Regions from separate parts of the Companilactobacillus farciminis KCTC 3681 genome, predicted to be linked through region 2. Evidence: riboswitches for the same ligand, from Rfam matches in the RefSeq annotation. Region 2 holds a riboswitch; the other holds the start of a gene.

Region 1 (7,817 bases), 360 kb from region 2:
GACTGATGCTAACGACCCAAATGGCAATCCGGTTTACTGGCATCATTTGACTTTCACTTGGAATCCAGCCGAAAATGGCAATCCCGCTACTGTCAGCTACGATTACAACGACAAGTATCCTGACGGGACGACTAATACTGGCCAAACGCAATACTACGATGAAGTCAAAGAAACTATTCCCGTTGATCCGAGTGCTTTTGGCAATCCAACTGATGGAAAAGTTTACTGGGGCTTGACGGGTGCTAACAATACTGAGGCTAATTACAGTAAACTAGCCGTCTTCGAATCAATCCCCGCACTAGCCACTGCCACAGCGACTGCTTCATTGACTGATAATGATTTGAACAAAACTATCACTGACGATTCAACCGATAATACTGTCAAAAATGGCGATAATTTGAGTTTTGACTACAACTTGAAGTGGGATAGTACCTCACGTGAAAACTGGCAAGACATCGTCTCGAGTTTGAATTTACCAACGGACGTTACTTACCGCACGGCTACTATCACTTATAAAGATGCCAATGGCAATAGTAGTAGTCCCATTACGATTTCCGACGCCAAAGGGATGACCAATAGTACTTTGAATTACACTTTGACTAAGGACCTCGGAACAATCAACGCTAATAGTGGATATACGAGCGCTGACATCGTTTTGAACGGAACCGCCACTAATTCAACCGGCCAAGAAATAACCGTCTCACCAGCCCCATCAACTTTCAAAGGAAGCAATGCGATTGAAACGACGAGTACACCTCAGTTTAAAATTGAAGGCAACAAAGTCCCTGATAAAATTTTGAAATTGAACGTTTCAAAAGATTTAGACTTTCAAGATATTAATTATCAAACAATGAAGAAATATATCGATAGAAAAAGCGATTTTGATTTGACTGTAACAAGTCTTAGATCTCCTTGGAAACTAGATGTAGCCACGAATGGATTCTCACTAAACGGCAAATCTTTCCATGGCAATTTGGTTTATAAAAAGAGCCAAGCAAGTACCCAACCGTTGACCAGTTCAGATGAGTTGATAGCTCAAGACTTGAATTCGTATCAAGACAAAACCGTTAGCGACTTATCAGCCACTTGGACTAAAGATACTGGCCTGTTACTAGAACCAGATCAGAATCAAATTTCTCCTGCAGGTAAATATCAAGGAACACTAAATTGGACCTTGGTCAATTCAATTACAAATTAGACAAAATAATAGCTCTATAAGAATGTTGTAAACTGCATCCTTATAGAGCTATTTTGATTTTTAACGTAATTAAGAAGTAGAAGAACTATCTAGTCGGGAGCGAAAGCCCTGTGATGGCTCAGCCGCCAAATTTTCACTTAGCGATTTATCGCTTAGTGAAAGGCCTAGTTTTGAGATTTTGCGTCTTTGGGGCCATGCAAAAGCTCAAAATAGTGCCGGCAGCGTTCCAGCCAATCACAGGGCTTTTGCGGACGACGGCAGTATAGCACTACAATGCCTTTTTCTTCTTTTCTTCCTCTTGTTTAGTCTTGATCTTCTTAACATAAACTTGGTTCAACTGAATCAACAGCCAAATATAATCAGGACGCGTTGAAGAGATATCCCAAGGAATAACCTTCAAGTTCTCAGGATACTTCTTGCGTTCGATATCCAAAGGCAACACATCCAATGAAGTAATCAATACATCGACATCATCGAAAACATTGCTAGGAACGATTTCCACGAAGTCCAAAGTCCGGATATTTCTCAAAACAACTTCAGCGGTTTGATTACCAGGATCAATCAAGACTTTGACCTTGATAATATCTTCAGCACGAATGGTGGAGATATAACTAGGCAAAACTTGATATAAGTCTTTAGAAATCAACTCGGCAGCGTTGTAAATTCCGGGGAACTCATTTTGATCGATGTTAGAGAAGAATGTGTAGACGTCTTTGTACAAGTCGGTAAAGTTCTTCTCGCTATCTTCATTAGGGTACATCGAATCCAGATGCATCAAAGAATAAGGCGCCATGATGTAATAGAAGACGATATCACGCGTTACATAGGTCATAATATGTTTCAAAGTCTTTTGATTGTGGTAGAGCGACATATCATCGTGATAATGTTCCTTCAAGAAATCTATAAAGTGATAAACGAGCGCATAGAACTTCGGATTGATTCTGGCGTTAGCGTTGATTGGTTGCTCAAATGAGGTATCACTAGGTTGGAAGGCAGTTCTTCTGAAGAGGTTGACCAATTTGTTTTCATTGTCCAAAGCAGTTACTGGCACGATTGGATAGTCTTCTTGCGTCAAAATATCTTCGCCCAGATTTTGGGTACCAAAGACATCGCTGTAATATGGCAATTCGTCAATATAGTGACGTTTGATCAAGCGAATCCGAGAAATTGCTAGAAAATATTTTAATTGGAAGTGTACGATCGGGTTGTCGAAAGTAATATCGGTACGACCAATAATCTGGTCGATTGAGTTTTCTTGAATCAAACTAAATGGCCATTCTTGCCCGTGATATGTATACCAATAGACGTAGTATGCCATCCAACGGATGTTTTTCTCATTACCTTTGATTTCAAGTGTCGAGTTGGAAATCTTGAGACCAAAGTTTTTGAGAAAGGCTCTGAATTTGGACATTCTACGATTTAAAGTGGACTTACTCGTAAAGTGTTCGTCACTAAAGCTTTCAAATGACGGATTGGCATTAGTCAAACCATAATTGAAGGCTTGGAAAACGACTGAGTTTTTTACCAAAAATAGTCGGTAAGTATCAATGGAAACTTTTCTGAAGTCGATTGACTCGATTTTTGTGTCGGTAGGGTCAATATCGGGAGCGACATCAGCTAGATCTTCCAATAATGCTTGAAAAATATTATACGTTTTTTGGTAGGTGAATTGCAGTCGATTACTAATGTTACTTAAGTTTACTTCACGAGGAGGTAAAGATTTTATTACAGTAAGCATGCGGTATTTTTCTACGTCTTGCTTAACTAAGAAAATTTGCTCCAACATTTGTCTTCCCCCGGTAACGTTTAATTAAAATATTTTAATAATAAATGAAACACTACTTGCTACTATCTTAACATTTATTTATAATGTTTTGTAATCAGATAGAGGTGCAATCTTTATTATTAATATTTTGGAGTATGGATAGGGTACTTTGAAAAGATATGAAAGGAAAGTTTGCCGAAATCAATTATCCCTACTTGGTAATTTGATTGGGCTGCTGCTTAATAGGTGGTGGACTGTCGATTTTAGAGAGTGGAGAATGGCATTCGGGTTCTGGGCAAAAGCACAGGGACCTGCTATTCGCGACTCGTTTCCGCAATATTGCCGGCAAACGAAGACACTCTCTAATTCGTTGAGCTATTGATTAATGGGATAATTATAATCCTTATTGTCGGTAGTTCCTCTGATAATAAGGATTTTTTTTATATCCAAAAAGGGGAATGAAAGATGGAAAATAATGATGTGAATAGGTCGTTGAAGACCCGTCATTTGTCGATGATCGCACTTGGTGGGTCAATTGGAACCGGTTTGTTTGTGGCAAGTGGTTCCTCAATTTCAACAGCTGGTCCTGGAGGTGCCTTGATAGCTTATGTGGCTATTGGTATTATGGTTTACTTCTTGATGACTAGTTTGGGAGAGATGGCAACTTACATGCCAGTTTCCGGCTCATTTGCGACATATGCTACCAAATTCATCGATCCTGCTTTTGGTTTTGCGTTAGGTTGGAATTATTGGTTCAACTGGGCGATTACTCTAGCGGTCGATTTATCCACAATTTCTTTAGTTGTAAAATATTGGTTCCCAAGCTGGACCTCATGGAAAATCAGTTTGACTTTTATGATTGTTCTATTGGTAATCAACTTTATCTCTGTAGGTTCATTTGGTGAAACTGAATACTGGTTGTCATCAATCAAAGTTACCGCCGTTATCATCTTCTTGATTGTCGGCGTCTTAAGTATATTAGGAATTTTAGGAAATCAAAACTTTGTTGGCTTGACAAATTATACATATAAGAAAGCACCTTTCGTTGGAGGCGTTCCAGCGATTCTAAGCGTGTTCGTAGTTGCCGGGTTCTCCTTCCAAGGTACTGAGTTGATCGGTATCACAGCGGGTGAATCAGCAACTCCTGAAAAGAGTATTCCTAAGGCTATCAAACAAGTCTTCTGGAGAATTCTTTTGTTCTACATTTTGTCTATTGCTATTATCGGTGCTTTGATTCCTTATACTAGTCCAAATCTTTTGGGATCAGACGCTGGTGATATTGCTATCAGTCCCTTTACGATTGTCTTCAAGAAAGTTGGGATTCCACTAGCTGCCGGAATTATGAATGCTGTTATTTTGACATCAGTTATTTCTGCGGCTAACTCAGGACTATATGCTGCCAGTCGTATGCTTTGGTCAATGAGTAAAAATAATATGGCACCAAGGGTTTTTGAAAAAACTAATGGTCGTGGTGTGCCAGTCTTTTCACTTCTACTAACTGCTTTAGTTGGTGGAGCAGCCTTATTCACTAGTTTGTATGGTGATTCATTCTACGAACTATTGGTTGCTGCCAGTGGTTTGACCGGATTTATCGCTTGGATTGGGATTGCCTTTTCTCATTATCGTTTCAGAAAAGCTTACTTGTACAAAGGCTACAAACTTGATGACTTGAAGTACAAAGCTAAGTGGTTCCCATTTGGTCCAATTTTAGCCATCATCCTAGGTATCATCATTATTATTGGTCAAGATGTGCGTTCAATGGTTGACTTCAATATTGGCCGTCTCTTGATCAGTTACAGTGGTTTGATTATTTTGTTCGTATGTTGGATCTATTACAAGGTCAAGCATAAGACAAAGTTCTTGAAGCTAGAAGATATCGATGTTGAAGCTACTAAAAATGGTGGTCATTACTAGTTGATATTTAGAACATTTTAAATTATGATTAACAATGAATATAAAGCTAAGAGAGTGCCTACTCACAAACCTTTCAGAGAGACGATGGTCGGTGAAAATCGTCAAGGTTTTATTCCAGCATTCTGGCAACGGGTAATTCCGTTCGGGTTGATCCGATAAAATCTGAAAGTGCAGGGTATTTGTATACTCTGAAACTGGGTGGTACCGCGAATGGTCGATTCGTCCCTTTATTGGGATGTTTCGACCTTTTTTTATATTAGAGAGCGGAACAAGGACGGCTAGCCCTTGAGTAGCTCGTTTCCGCTATACTGCAGGAAACAAGTTACATAGGCTAATCGTGCAAGTTCACAAATAATGGAGGATGAATTTATGTTAGACATTAAGCTAATCAGAAAAGACCCTGAATGGATCAAAAATAAATTAGCTTCACGCGGCGTTACTAGTGAAGAAATCGACGAATTGCTTTCATACGATGAAAAACGTCGTGAATTGTTAGTTAAGACAGAAACTTTGAAGGAAGAAAGAAATAAGGTTTCTCAAGGAATTGCTAACAAGAAACGCAATAAAGAAGATGCTAGTGACGAAATCGCTGCTATGAAACAAGTTGGTGCCGATATCAAGAAAATCGATGCTGATCTTGAAGAAACACAAGGCAAAATGAACTACATCTTAGTTCGTCTACCTAACATTCCTGACGATTCTGTTCCCGTTGGTCCTGACGAAAGTACTAACGTTGAAATCAGAAAAGTCGGTGCCGTTCCTAAGGAAAACTTCAAACCAAGACACCACTGGGATATCGGTGAAGAACTAGGAATCTTAGACTTTGAACAAGCTACTAAAGTTTCTGGCTCACGTTTTGTTTACTACATTGGTATGGGTGCTAGACTTGAACGTGCTGTTTACAACTTCATGTTGGACCAACACCAAAAAGAAGGCTATACAGAAGTAATCCCTCCATACTTGGTTAACAACAATGCCATGTTTGGTACTAGTCAATTCCCTAAGTTTACTGAAGATGTCTACACGGTTATGGTTGATGAAAATCCATTGACTTTGATCCCTACAGCCGAAGTTCCTTTGACAAACTACTTTGCTGACAAGATTTTGGATGAAAAAGACTTGCCTAAGTACGTTACAGCTTTGACACCTTGTTTCCGTTCTGAAGCTGGTTCTGCCGGTCGTGATACTCGTGGATTGATTCGTATGCACCAATTTAACAAGGTTGAAATGGTTAAAGTTTCAAAACCTGAAGAATCGTACAATGAACTAGAAAAATTGACAGCCAATGCTGAAAATATCCTTAAACAACTAGGACTTCCATATCACGTAATCGTTCTTTCAAGTGGGGATGCAAGTTTCAGTTCTGCTAAGACTTACGATCTTGAAGTTTGGATGCCTGCTCAAGACAAGTACCGTGAAGTTTCAAGTTGTTCAAACTGTCTAGACTTCCAAGCTCGTCGTGCTCACATCAGATATCGTGACGAAAATGGTAAGACAAAACTAGCTCACACATTGAATGGTTCAGGACTTGCTGCTGGTCGTACAGTTGCCGCTATTTTGGAAAACTACCAAAACGAAGACGGTTCTGTAACAATTCCAGACGTTTTAGTGCCATATATGGGTGGAGTTACAAAAATTACTAAAGAAAATGCCAAATAGTTATTGACCTGAGGCTTATAAATTGATAAGATTTAATAGTTCTGTTAAAGAGCTATTGAATTATTCCGGATTAGCTCAGTTGGTAGAGCATCTGACTGTTAATCAGGGTGTCGTCAGTTCGAGTCTGACATCCGGAGTTATAAATACTTAGGAAATACCTAGGTGTCTCAATATATTACATCTAGTTCATTGGAATTAGGTGTATTTTTTTAAGCCGTGTTAGCTCAGTTGGTAGAGCATCGGTATCGTAAACCGGCGGTCACAGGTTCGACTCCTGCACACGGCATTGATAATTTTATGAAATACCTCCCATGAAGGACATCGTTTAGCGGTGTCCTTTTTATTTTTCTTAATGAAAGGTTATTGGCTATCAATGGATGAAATAGAGTATTTAGATGTCACGATAAAGATTATATTTATTCAAATTATAAGCATGGATTTAAAACGTGAAAAGTGGAAATTCTCTGATGGTATAACGAAATTTTTTGCCGATATTGAAGATTCCGAATTCATAAAATCAATTCAAAAGAATTTCCAACAATTTGGATCTACTGATTTATTGAAAGTTGAACTCCAAACGTAGCAATACATCAGTAAAGAAGGAAATTTAAAAAGCAAGTATACTGTGAAAAAAGTCTTAGAACACAAAAAAGGTGCTCAACAAATAAATTTGAAATTTACAGATGATGAAGATGAATAATTTTTTTGATGAATGACTATAGATTAGTATTCTGTTGGTATACCACGTTACTAAATTCTAAAAAGCTCTTATAGAATGAAATTGTGTTAACTCATTCTATGAGAGCTTTTTAATTAGATTTTTCCAAAAAAAAGAGCCATCTTTCAAGAAAAATGACTCAATGACTTTAATATTCAGGTTATTTAATTTGTTCCAAAGCATTAGAAACAGCTTCTTTAATAGCTTTACTTGAAGCAGAAGCACCAGAAATTGTATCAACATCGACCGTATTCTTTTCGACGATTTCTTTTGGCAATTCCTTAACAGCTTTGAGACCGTAATCGTCAGATTCACTTTGCTTCAAAACTTCGATATCTTGAATGTCGTCTTTGCTATTGGCAGTGACACGAACGACGATTTCATTTCCCATACCAGCAGTTGATTTTCCGATATATTGGTTGTCGTTAGTTTCAAAATGTTCTTCGCCAACGTCTGATCCCAAACCTTCTTCGTGAACACTGGCTGAAGTATTAGCATCGACTTTGACAGATTCAACGTCTTTTTCTTTAGCAGCATTTTCACCAGCAATCTTACCAAAAATC
Region 2 (7,817 bases):
TAGCATTCTTCCAAAATTTTGTAAATTCTGGTGTTCAAAGCGTTTTGATCAAAACTACTCAAGGAAGCGCTAATGGATCTAACTATTTAAGTCCTAAAGCATTAACTCAAACTAGGAATGCAATTAAAGCTGGCATGAACGTCGGATTCTATCATTATTTTCTAGCGATTAGTGTTACTGATGCAATCAATGAAGCAAAATTCTTTGAACAATCGGTTACTAATTTAGGTTATGGAAAAGATACACCGCTTTGCGTTGATGTTGAGGATCCATCATTAAATACGTCGGCAGTAGCAAGCTATGTTGATACTTTCATTAATTACCTTGAAACACAAGGTTATACAAATGTATTCCAATATAGTATGGCTAGTTGGTTCAACCAAGGTATTCTTGATGCTAATAAGTACCCGACTTGGGTAGCTAGCTATGGATCAAACGATTGTGGAGCAAGAGGTAACATTGTCGCTTGGCAGTACACATCAAGCTGGGGCGGTGGTTCTCAAGACATGAGCTATGATTGGGGAGTCTTTGATAAGCAACCAGCCAAAACTGAAGCAACCACACAACCTAAAGTTGAACCCCAAAAGCCTAAAGTAGAAAATGTTATCAAATTAACTGAACAAACACATCCAGTGGACAGATTAGGCATTGAACGACCTGAAACGTATGAGGCAGGATCAACTTGGAAGAGTTCAGATATTAGATTGATAAATAATGAACCTCATTATCAAATTGCTACTGATATTTTTGTTCCTCTTTCAAAGACGACTTTTAAGGATTTTATTATCGTTAAATATATTGATGATTCACCGGCACCGGTCTTCAATAAGAAAGGAAAGCGTGTACAGAATGCGTCTGTCAGCACTACCAAATCTTTTAAAATTGATGGATTCAAGATTATTAACGGCATTCCGATGGCTAGAATAGCTACGGATGAATACATTCCGTTCGAGTACACTTCTGGATCTGGTTTTAAAGGCTAGATAGAATTAATGTATACACTAATGCATAAAGTAAATAATAATCAAGATTCAGAACAATTAGCTCTCACTCAATATTGGGTGAGAGCTTTTTTATTTTGGAACTACTTATTATCTATTTGTTAAAGATGATAATGGATTGATTGAAGTCTAAATGTTAGAATAAATGAAATTGAGCCATTTCACTTAGAAAAATGAAAAACACAATATAATAGGAAGAAACAAACAAAAAATAACCTTTTGTTGTCATTGGTGTTGTCACGGTAATAAAAGTACGCTATACTAGTTGTTGCAGTAAGCCGTTGGGCATTTCTTGTGGAGACCCCTACTCTCCGTAAGCTTTATGTCTTTGCAGTCGTTGCAGAGACATTTTTTATCGGCTTGCTCCAGGGATTATAAACTTATCGATTATTTTTTATAAAATGTATACACTATTACAATGTATATGATATAATTAATACCGTTGAGTTGTTGATATGCGCCTATAGCGCAATTGGATAGAGTGTCTGACTACGAATCAGAAGGTTGTAGGTTCGACTCCTACTAGGCGCACTACTTATTAAGACTTATGAGATTAATCTCATAAGTCTTTTTTTGCATCAAAAAAATTATTACCGACTAGATAACGTTTCTTATCGTTATCTAGTAATTCAAGATCAAAAAAGGCCTCTATTTGGAGAATGATCACTCCAAATAGAGGTTTTTGATTTGTTGATATTAAAAATATTTCCACTAACCAAATAGTTACTTAGAAATACTATCAACAAAGGCTTGATAGTTTTTTTGTTCACCAGTTTCAGTTACTTTCAAATTGCTTAAATCATTATTGTGTAGATCCTGTTCACTGAGTTGAATTTCGTGAGTGAAGGTAGCATTGCCAATTAAATGCAATTCGCTGAGTTCCTTAATAGAATTTAGGTTGACGTGAGTTTTAACCATGCCACCAGGATTATAAACTGAAATATCCTGTGTTGGATCGAATTCATTGGCGTGAAGCAAGGCAAAAATCAAACTAGTAGCTGACATACCAGTTCCACAGGCATTTGTAAAGCCAACGCCACGTTCATAGGTCTGCACGAATAGCTCATTGGTATCTAGTATCTTAGCAAAACTGACGTTGACGCCTTCGGGGAAGTAAAGATTAGTGGAGTTTAGAGTCTTTCCTAGGGTTCCTAAGTCATCTTCATTGATTTCAGGTACGAAACTGATTAGATGAGGATTAGGAACAGCCACAGCAGAAAATGTTTGATCGAGTAAAAATTCAGGAACCTTTTGGTCGATCATTTCAGTCATTTGTTGATAGCTGAAAGGTAAGTCCGTGTTGTTAAAGGAGATAGGAGCAATTTCGACGCTAAAAGCAGGAACGCCTTTATAAAAGTCATCGGCTTTTGAAACGGACAAGGGAGCTTCAAGTGTTTCGACTTTGAATTCATCTAGTTGATATTTTTCGGATAAATAACGGCTGACTGTTCTTAGACCGTTACCACACATTTTGGCTTCGCTACCGTCAGCATTGATGACACGCATCTTTCCGAGACAATTTTCACTAGTGTCGACGACTAAGAGTCCATCTGCACCACCGAGTGTATTTTTGCATAAATTGATGGCTAGAGCTTTTAATTGGTCATCGGGTAGGGGAGTTTCTAATAAAGTTTGATCAAGGATGAAAAATTTGTTTTCTGAACCATGAACTTTGAGTAATTTTACCAACTTGTTCACCTCATTAATTGAAGAATTTTTTGTAAATCTGTCTGACGGCTTCGTCGGCATCCGATTCTTGAACGCCTAGCATAATGGAGATTCGTGATGCACCTTGGTTGATCATATGGATGGCGATATTGTTGTTAGTTAGTGAGTCGATAATTTTGCCAATCGTATTGACGTTGTGAGCAATGCTTTCGCCAACGACCATGATGATAGCATAGTCGTCAATCCATTCCAGGTAATCAGGTTGCAAGACTTCTTTGACATCGTGACAAAGGTTGCTGATAGTAGTTTTGTCCAGTTTGGTACGGTCGAAAATAACTGTTAAATCATCAATACCAGAAGGCATGTGTTCGTAAGAAATATTGTATTTATAAAAGAGTTGCAAGAGTTTCAAAGTAAAGCCGACTTCTTTATTCAACAAATAGCGATGAATATAAAGGGCTGAAAAACGTTTGGAACAAGCAATCCCAGTGATTTCGTTTGAAGGATTGAATAAAAATTGTTCAGGAACGATCAAAGTCCCTTCAGCACTAGGGTTGTTGGTATTTTTAACATTGACTGGAACTTGTCCTTTGACCGCTGGAATGATGGCTTCATCTTGGAAGACTGAAAATCCCGCATAAGATAGTTCTCGCATTTCTCGATAGGACATCTTCTTGATTGCTTGTGGATGTTTGACAACGTGATTATTAGCAACGTAAATCGCATCAACATCAGTAAAGTTTTCGTACAAGTCTGCGTGCAATCCACGACTCAACATTGCTCCAGTGATATCAGAACCACCACGAGAGAAGGTAAAAATACTGCCATCTTGACTGTATCCAAAGAATCCTGGGAAGACTATGCGACTGTCTTCTGGTACATCAAAATTCTCTAAGTTGCGATAAGTATCTGGTGAAATATCGGCATCGTTTGGTTGTCCATGAACGATAATGCCAGCCTTTTTAGGATCAACGAAAACTGATTTAATGCCTTGGGAATTCAAAACTTCATTCAAAAGAATAGCATTGAGAAATTCACCGTGAGCTTTGAATGCTGCCATTAAATGTTCATTATCCGAATAATTTTCTTTAGCCAAATTGATTAATTTATCTTTTAGAAGTTTTATGACGGAATCATCAAGTTTAAAATAGTCGCTTATTTCGTGATATCTTGAGATAATCTCCTTGATAATATTAGTATGATCTTCATTTTCGATAACTTCATTAGCGTACTCGATTAACAAATCAGTAACTTTAGTATCGCCGTGGTATCGTTTTCCGGGAGCTGAAGTTACGATCACCTTTCGTTCTGAGTCATCTTTAATAATATTAATGACCTTTTCAAATTGTTCTCCGGTTGCGAGGGAACTGCCCCCAAACTTAACGACCTTCATAACTTACACCTCTAAAATTAAATAGTTTTTAATGATGAGTGTATCATTTTTCCCCATTATGACAAGAAAAAAATATTAATTATTAGAAATATGAGAATATTTTTAATATCACTTGACGTATTATGAGTGTTGTTATAATCTTATACCAACAAAAGAGGTCGCAATCGACATGAGTAAATGAGGGAGCTTCTGTAAGAGCTATGAACTTATTGAAAGGGGAAGTTGCCGAAGCACTAAATTTTACAGGATTTAGCGAGCTGGGGCGTATTAGAAGATGATACGAACTGTCGTGATCAAATAGTCGGTCACGTTGAGCTTATGACAAAATTGATGCAGATTATTTATGGATCTCTTTGTTATTAAGCAAGGAGATCTTTTTTATTTGGTAAAAGGAGCAGTGATTATGATAATAGATGATTTAAAGAGTGAAAATGGCCATTTGATGATTGGTGGCGTTGATAGTGTCGAGTTAGCAAAAAAATATGGAACTCCGCTTTATGTTTTTGATATTTCTCAAGTCCGTAGCCAAATAAGAAAATTTAAATCCGCGTTTGAAAAGAATAATTTAAAATATCAAATTAGTTATGCTAGTAAGGCTTTTGCTGTTAAAGCTATCTACCAAGTAATGAAACAAGAAGATGTTCATATCGACGTTGTTTCTGGTGGTGAATTGTATACCGCATTAAGTGCTGGCTTTCCAAGTGAAAAAATTAGTTTCCATGGCAACAACAAGTCTTACGATGAATTGTTGATGGCAGTCAAAGAACATGTCGGTGTGATCATGTTGGATAATTTCCACGAAATCGACTTGTTATCACAGATTTTAAAACAAGAAAAAGCTACGACTAAAGTAATGTTGCGTTTGACACCAGGAATTTCCGCACACACGCATAAATATGATCAAACCGGTCAAACTGATAGCAAATTTGGTTTCGATGTTGAATCTGGTCAAGCAGATAAGGCTATGAAATCAGTTTTGGATGATGAGAATATGGAACTTACTGGTATCCACGCTCACATTGGTTCTCAAATCTTTGGAACACAAGGTTTCGTCATGTTAGCTAAGAAGATGATGGAAATTGCCAAGAAATTCCAAGCTGAATTTAATTATTGGCCTAAAGTTATCAATCTTGGCGGTGGCTTTGGAATTAGCTATAACGAAGATGATGATCCAATCACTGCTGACGAATTCATTGGACAAATTGCTGATGAATTGAAGAAAACAAACAACGAAGTTCCAGAAATTTGGATCGAACCTGGTCGTTCAATCGTTGGACCTGCAGGTTATACACTTTATACCGTTGGTTCAAGAAAAGATATTCCTAATCTAACTTCTTATTTATCAGTTGACGGTGGCATGGGCGACAATATCAGACCAGCCTTGTATCAAGCTAAATATGAAGCTGTTATCGCTAATAAGATGGATCAACCAAATGAACAAACGGTTCACATAGCTGGAAAGTATTGTGAATCAGGTGATATCTTGATTGATCAACAACAATTGCCAAAAACAAAGCCGGGCGATATCTTGGCAATGTTAGATACAGGTGCTTACGGATATTCGATGGCAATGAATTACAATCGCAATCCTAGACCTGCAGTAGTTTTCGTTGAAGATGGTCAAGATAAGTTAGTCGTTAAAAGAGAAACTTATCAAGATTTAACTAGTTTAGATTTGGATTATTAATTGGAGGAAAGATTTATGAAAAAAATGAGTGCAGAAGAAATTATTAATTATATAGGAAACTCTAAGAAAATTACCCCTGTTAAAGTTTATGTTCAAGGGGATGTTTCAAATGTGAATTTTCCTTCAGATGTCAAAGTTTTTAAGAGTAATGATTTAGCAATTTTAATCGGAGACTACAAAGCAATTGAACCAATTTTAAAAGATAATGATTTTACTGATATTTATGTTGAAACAGCCGCTCAAAATTCAGCCGTACCAATGCTAGATATCAAACACATCAATGCTCGAATCGAACCCGGCGCTATCATTCGTGATCAAGTTTCAATCGGTGAAAATGCCGTGATCATGATGGGCGCAGTTATTAATATCGGTGCAGAAATTGGCGACAAGAGCATGATCGATATGGGAGCTGTCCTTGGCGGTCGTGCCATTGTCGGTAAGAATTCTCACATCGGTGCTAATGCTGTTTTGGCTGGTGTCGTTGAACCTGCTTCTGCTCAACCAGTAAGAATTGGTGATAACGTTATTGTCGGCGCTAATGCAGTCGTTCTAGAAGGTGTTCAAGTTGGTGACAATGCGGTCGTCGGTGCTGGTGCTATCGTAACTAAAGATGTTGCTGAAAATGAAGTTGTAGCCGGAGTTCCTGCTAAAGTTCTCAAAGTTAAAGATCAAAAAACAACTGATAAAACTAAAATTGAGAGTACTTTAAGGAAGTTATAATTATGGCTTTGACAGAGGAGCAATTAATTCAAATAAGAAGACATTTGCATACTATTCCCGAGCTATCGATGCAAGAAGTGAAAACACATGCCTATCTTCTCGAAGTGATAAAGCAATTTGACAAGACTAATTTGGAAATTAAAGAGCTACCAGAACTACCAACTGCTCTGTTGGTGTTAGTCAAAGGATCAAATCCTAAGCGCAATCTTGGTTATCGTTGCGATATGGACGCTTTGCCAGTAACTGAAGAAAATGGTTTGGACTATGCTTCAAAAAATCCAGGCGTGATGCATGCTTGTGGTCACGACATTCATATGACAGTTGGATTAGGAATCTTAAATTATTTCAGTGAGCATCAACCACTTGATAATTTGGTTTTCTTTTTTCAACCAGCTGAAGAAGCCGATAGTGGCGGCAAGGTTGCTTATGATTTAGGAGCATTTACTGGAGATTTTCACGTTGATGAATTTTATGGTCTTCATGACAATGCCCAACTAAAAACTGGTGTGATAGGTTGTCGCAATGGTACTTTATTTGCTGGAACGACTGAAGTAAACGTCACTATCAAAGGTAAGAGTGGTCATGCTGCTTATCCGCACTTGGCTAATGATGCTGTTGTAATTGCAGCCAATTTTATCCAACAAGTGCAAACAGTGATTTCTCGGAGTATCGACCCAGTAAAATGTGGCGTGATTACTTTTGGCAAGATGGAAGCTGGCGTGATTCGTAACGTTATCGCCGGTTCAGCTCGTTTAGAAGGTACGATCAGAGGTTTGACTCAAGACATGATTGAGTTTATCCGTCAACGTATCAGAGAAATTGCTGAAGGTTTAGAGAAGTCGTTTAATTGTGAAATTTCAGTGGAATACAATCAAGGTGGATATTATCCAGTCGAAAATAATCCTGCTTTGACGAAACGTTTTATTAATTATATGAAGAATAATTCTCAAATTGATTTTGAAGAAACTGAGCCCAAAATGACTGGTGAAGATTTTGGCTACTTGATCAACAAGATTCCTGGAACAATGTTTTGGCTCGGTGTCGATAGTAAAGGTGCACTTCATTCAGCGGATTTCTTGCCACATGAAGCTGCAATCAAAAAGGGGATTGATGCGATGGTCGGTTTCTTAAATTATCGTATGGATTTGGAGGAAGATTAGATGTTTGAAAATGTTGATTTAATGACAGCGATAATTACGCCGTTTGATGATAATGAAAAGATTGATTTTTCAGCCTTGAAAAAATTGACTGAACATCTACTAGCTACAGGCAGTAAAGGCTTTGTCGTTGGTGGCACGACTGGTGAAACGCCAACTTTGACTGAAGATGAAAAGTTGGAGCTTTATCA

What was found. A riboswitch is a leader RNA that binds a small molecule or an ion and turns the genes downstream of it on or off. The one in region 2 is predicted to bind lysine.
Region 1: linked by a shared signal. The riboswitch ahead of LF20184_RS02645 (amino acid permease) and the one ahead of lysA (diaminopimelate decarboxylase) in region 2 are both predicted to bind lysine.

Annotation. Positions count from the first base shown of each region.
Region 1 is NZ_CP017702.1:557,571-565,387, forward strand. Features, by position in the region: gene LF20184_RS02635 (hypothetical protein) at 1-1,198, shown strand, start outside; gene LF20184_RS02640 (helix-turn-helix domain-containing protein) at 1,467-2,984, opposite strand; lysine riboswitch at 3,076-3,255, shown strand; gene LF20184_RS02645 (amino acid permease) at 3,429-4,877, shown strand; gene serS (serine--tRNA ligase) at 5,247-6,536, shown strand; tRNA gene LF20184_RS02655 (tRNA-Asn) at 6,601-6,673, shown strand; tRNA gene LF20184_RS02660 (tRNA-Thr) at 6,750-6,822, shown strand; gene LF20184_RS02665 (hypothetical protein) at 6,889-7,119, shown strand; gene LF20184_RS02670 (FAD-binding protein) at 7,415-7,817, opposite strand, start outside.
Region 2 is NZ_CP017702.1:918,547-926,363, forward strand. Features, by position in the region: gene LF20184_RS04415 (GH25 family lysozyme) at 1-983, shown strand, start outside; tRNA gene LF20184_RS04420 (tRNA-Arg) at 1,459-1,532, shown strand; gene dapF (diaminopimelate epimerase) at 1,725-2,690, opposite strand; gene LF20184_RS04430 (aspartate kinase) at 2,704-4,062, opposite strand; lysine riboswitch at 4,207-4,388, shown strand; gene lysA (diaminopimelate decarboxylase) at 4,466-5,749, shown strand; gene dapD (2,3,4,5-tetrahydropyridine-2,6-dicarboxylate N-acetyltransferase) at 5,765-6,469, shown strand; gene LF20184_RS04445 (N-acetyldiaminopimelate deacetylase) at 6,472-7,629, shown strand; gene dapA (4-hydroxy-tetrahydrodipicolinate synthase) at 7,630-7,817, shown strand, end outside.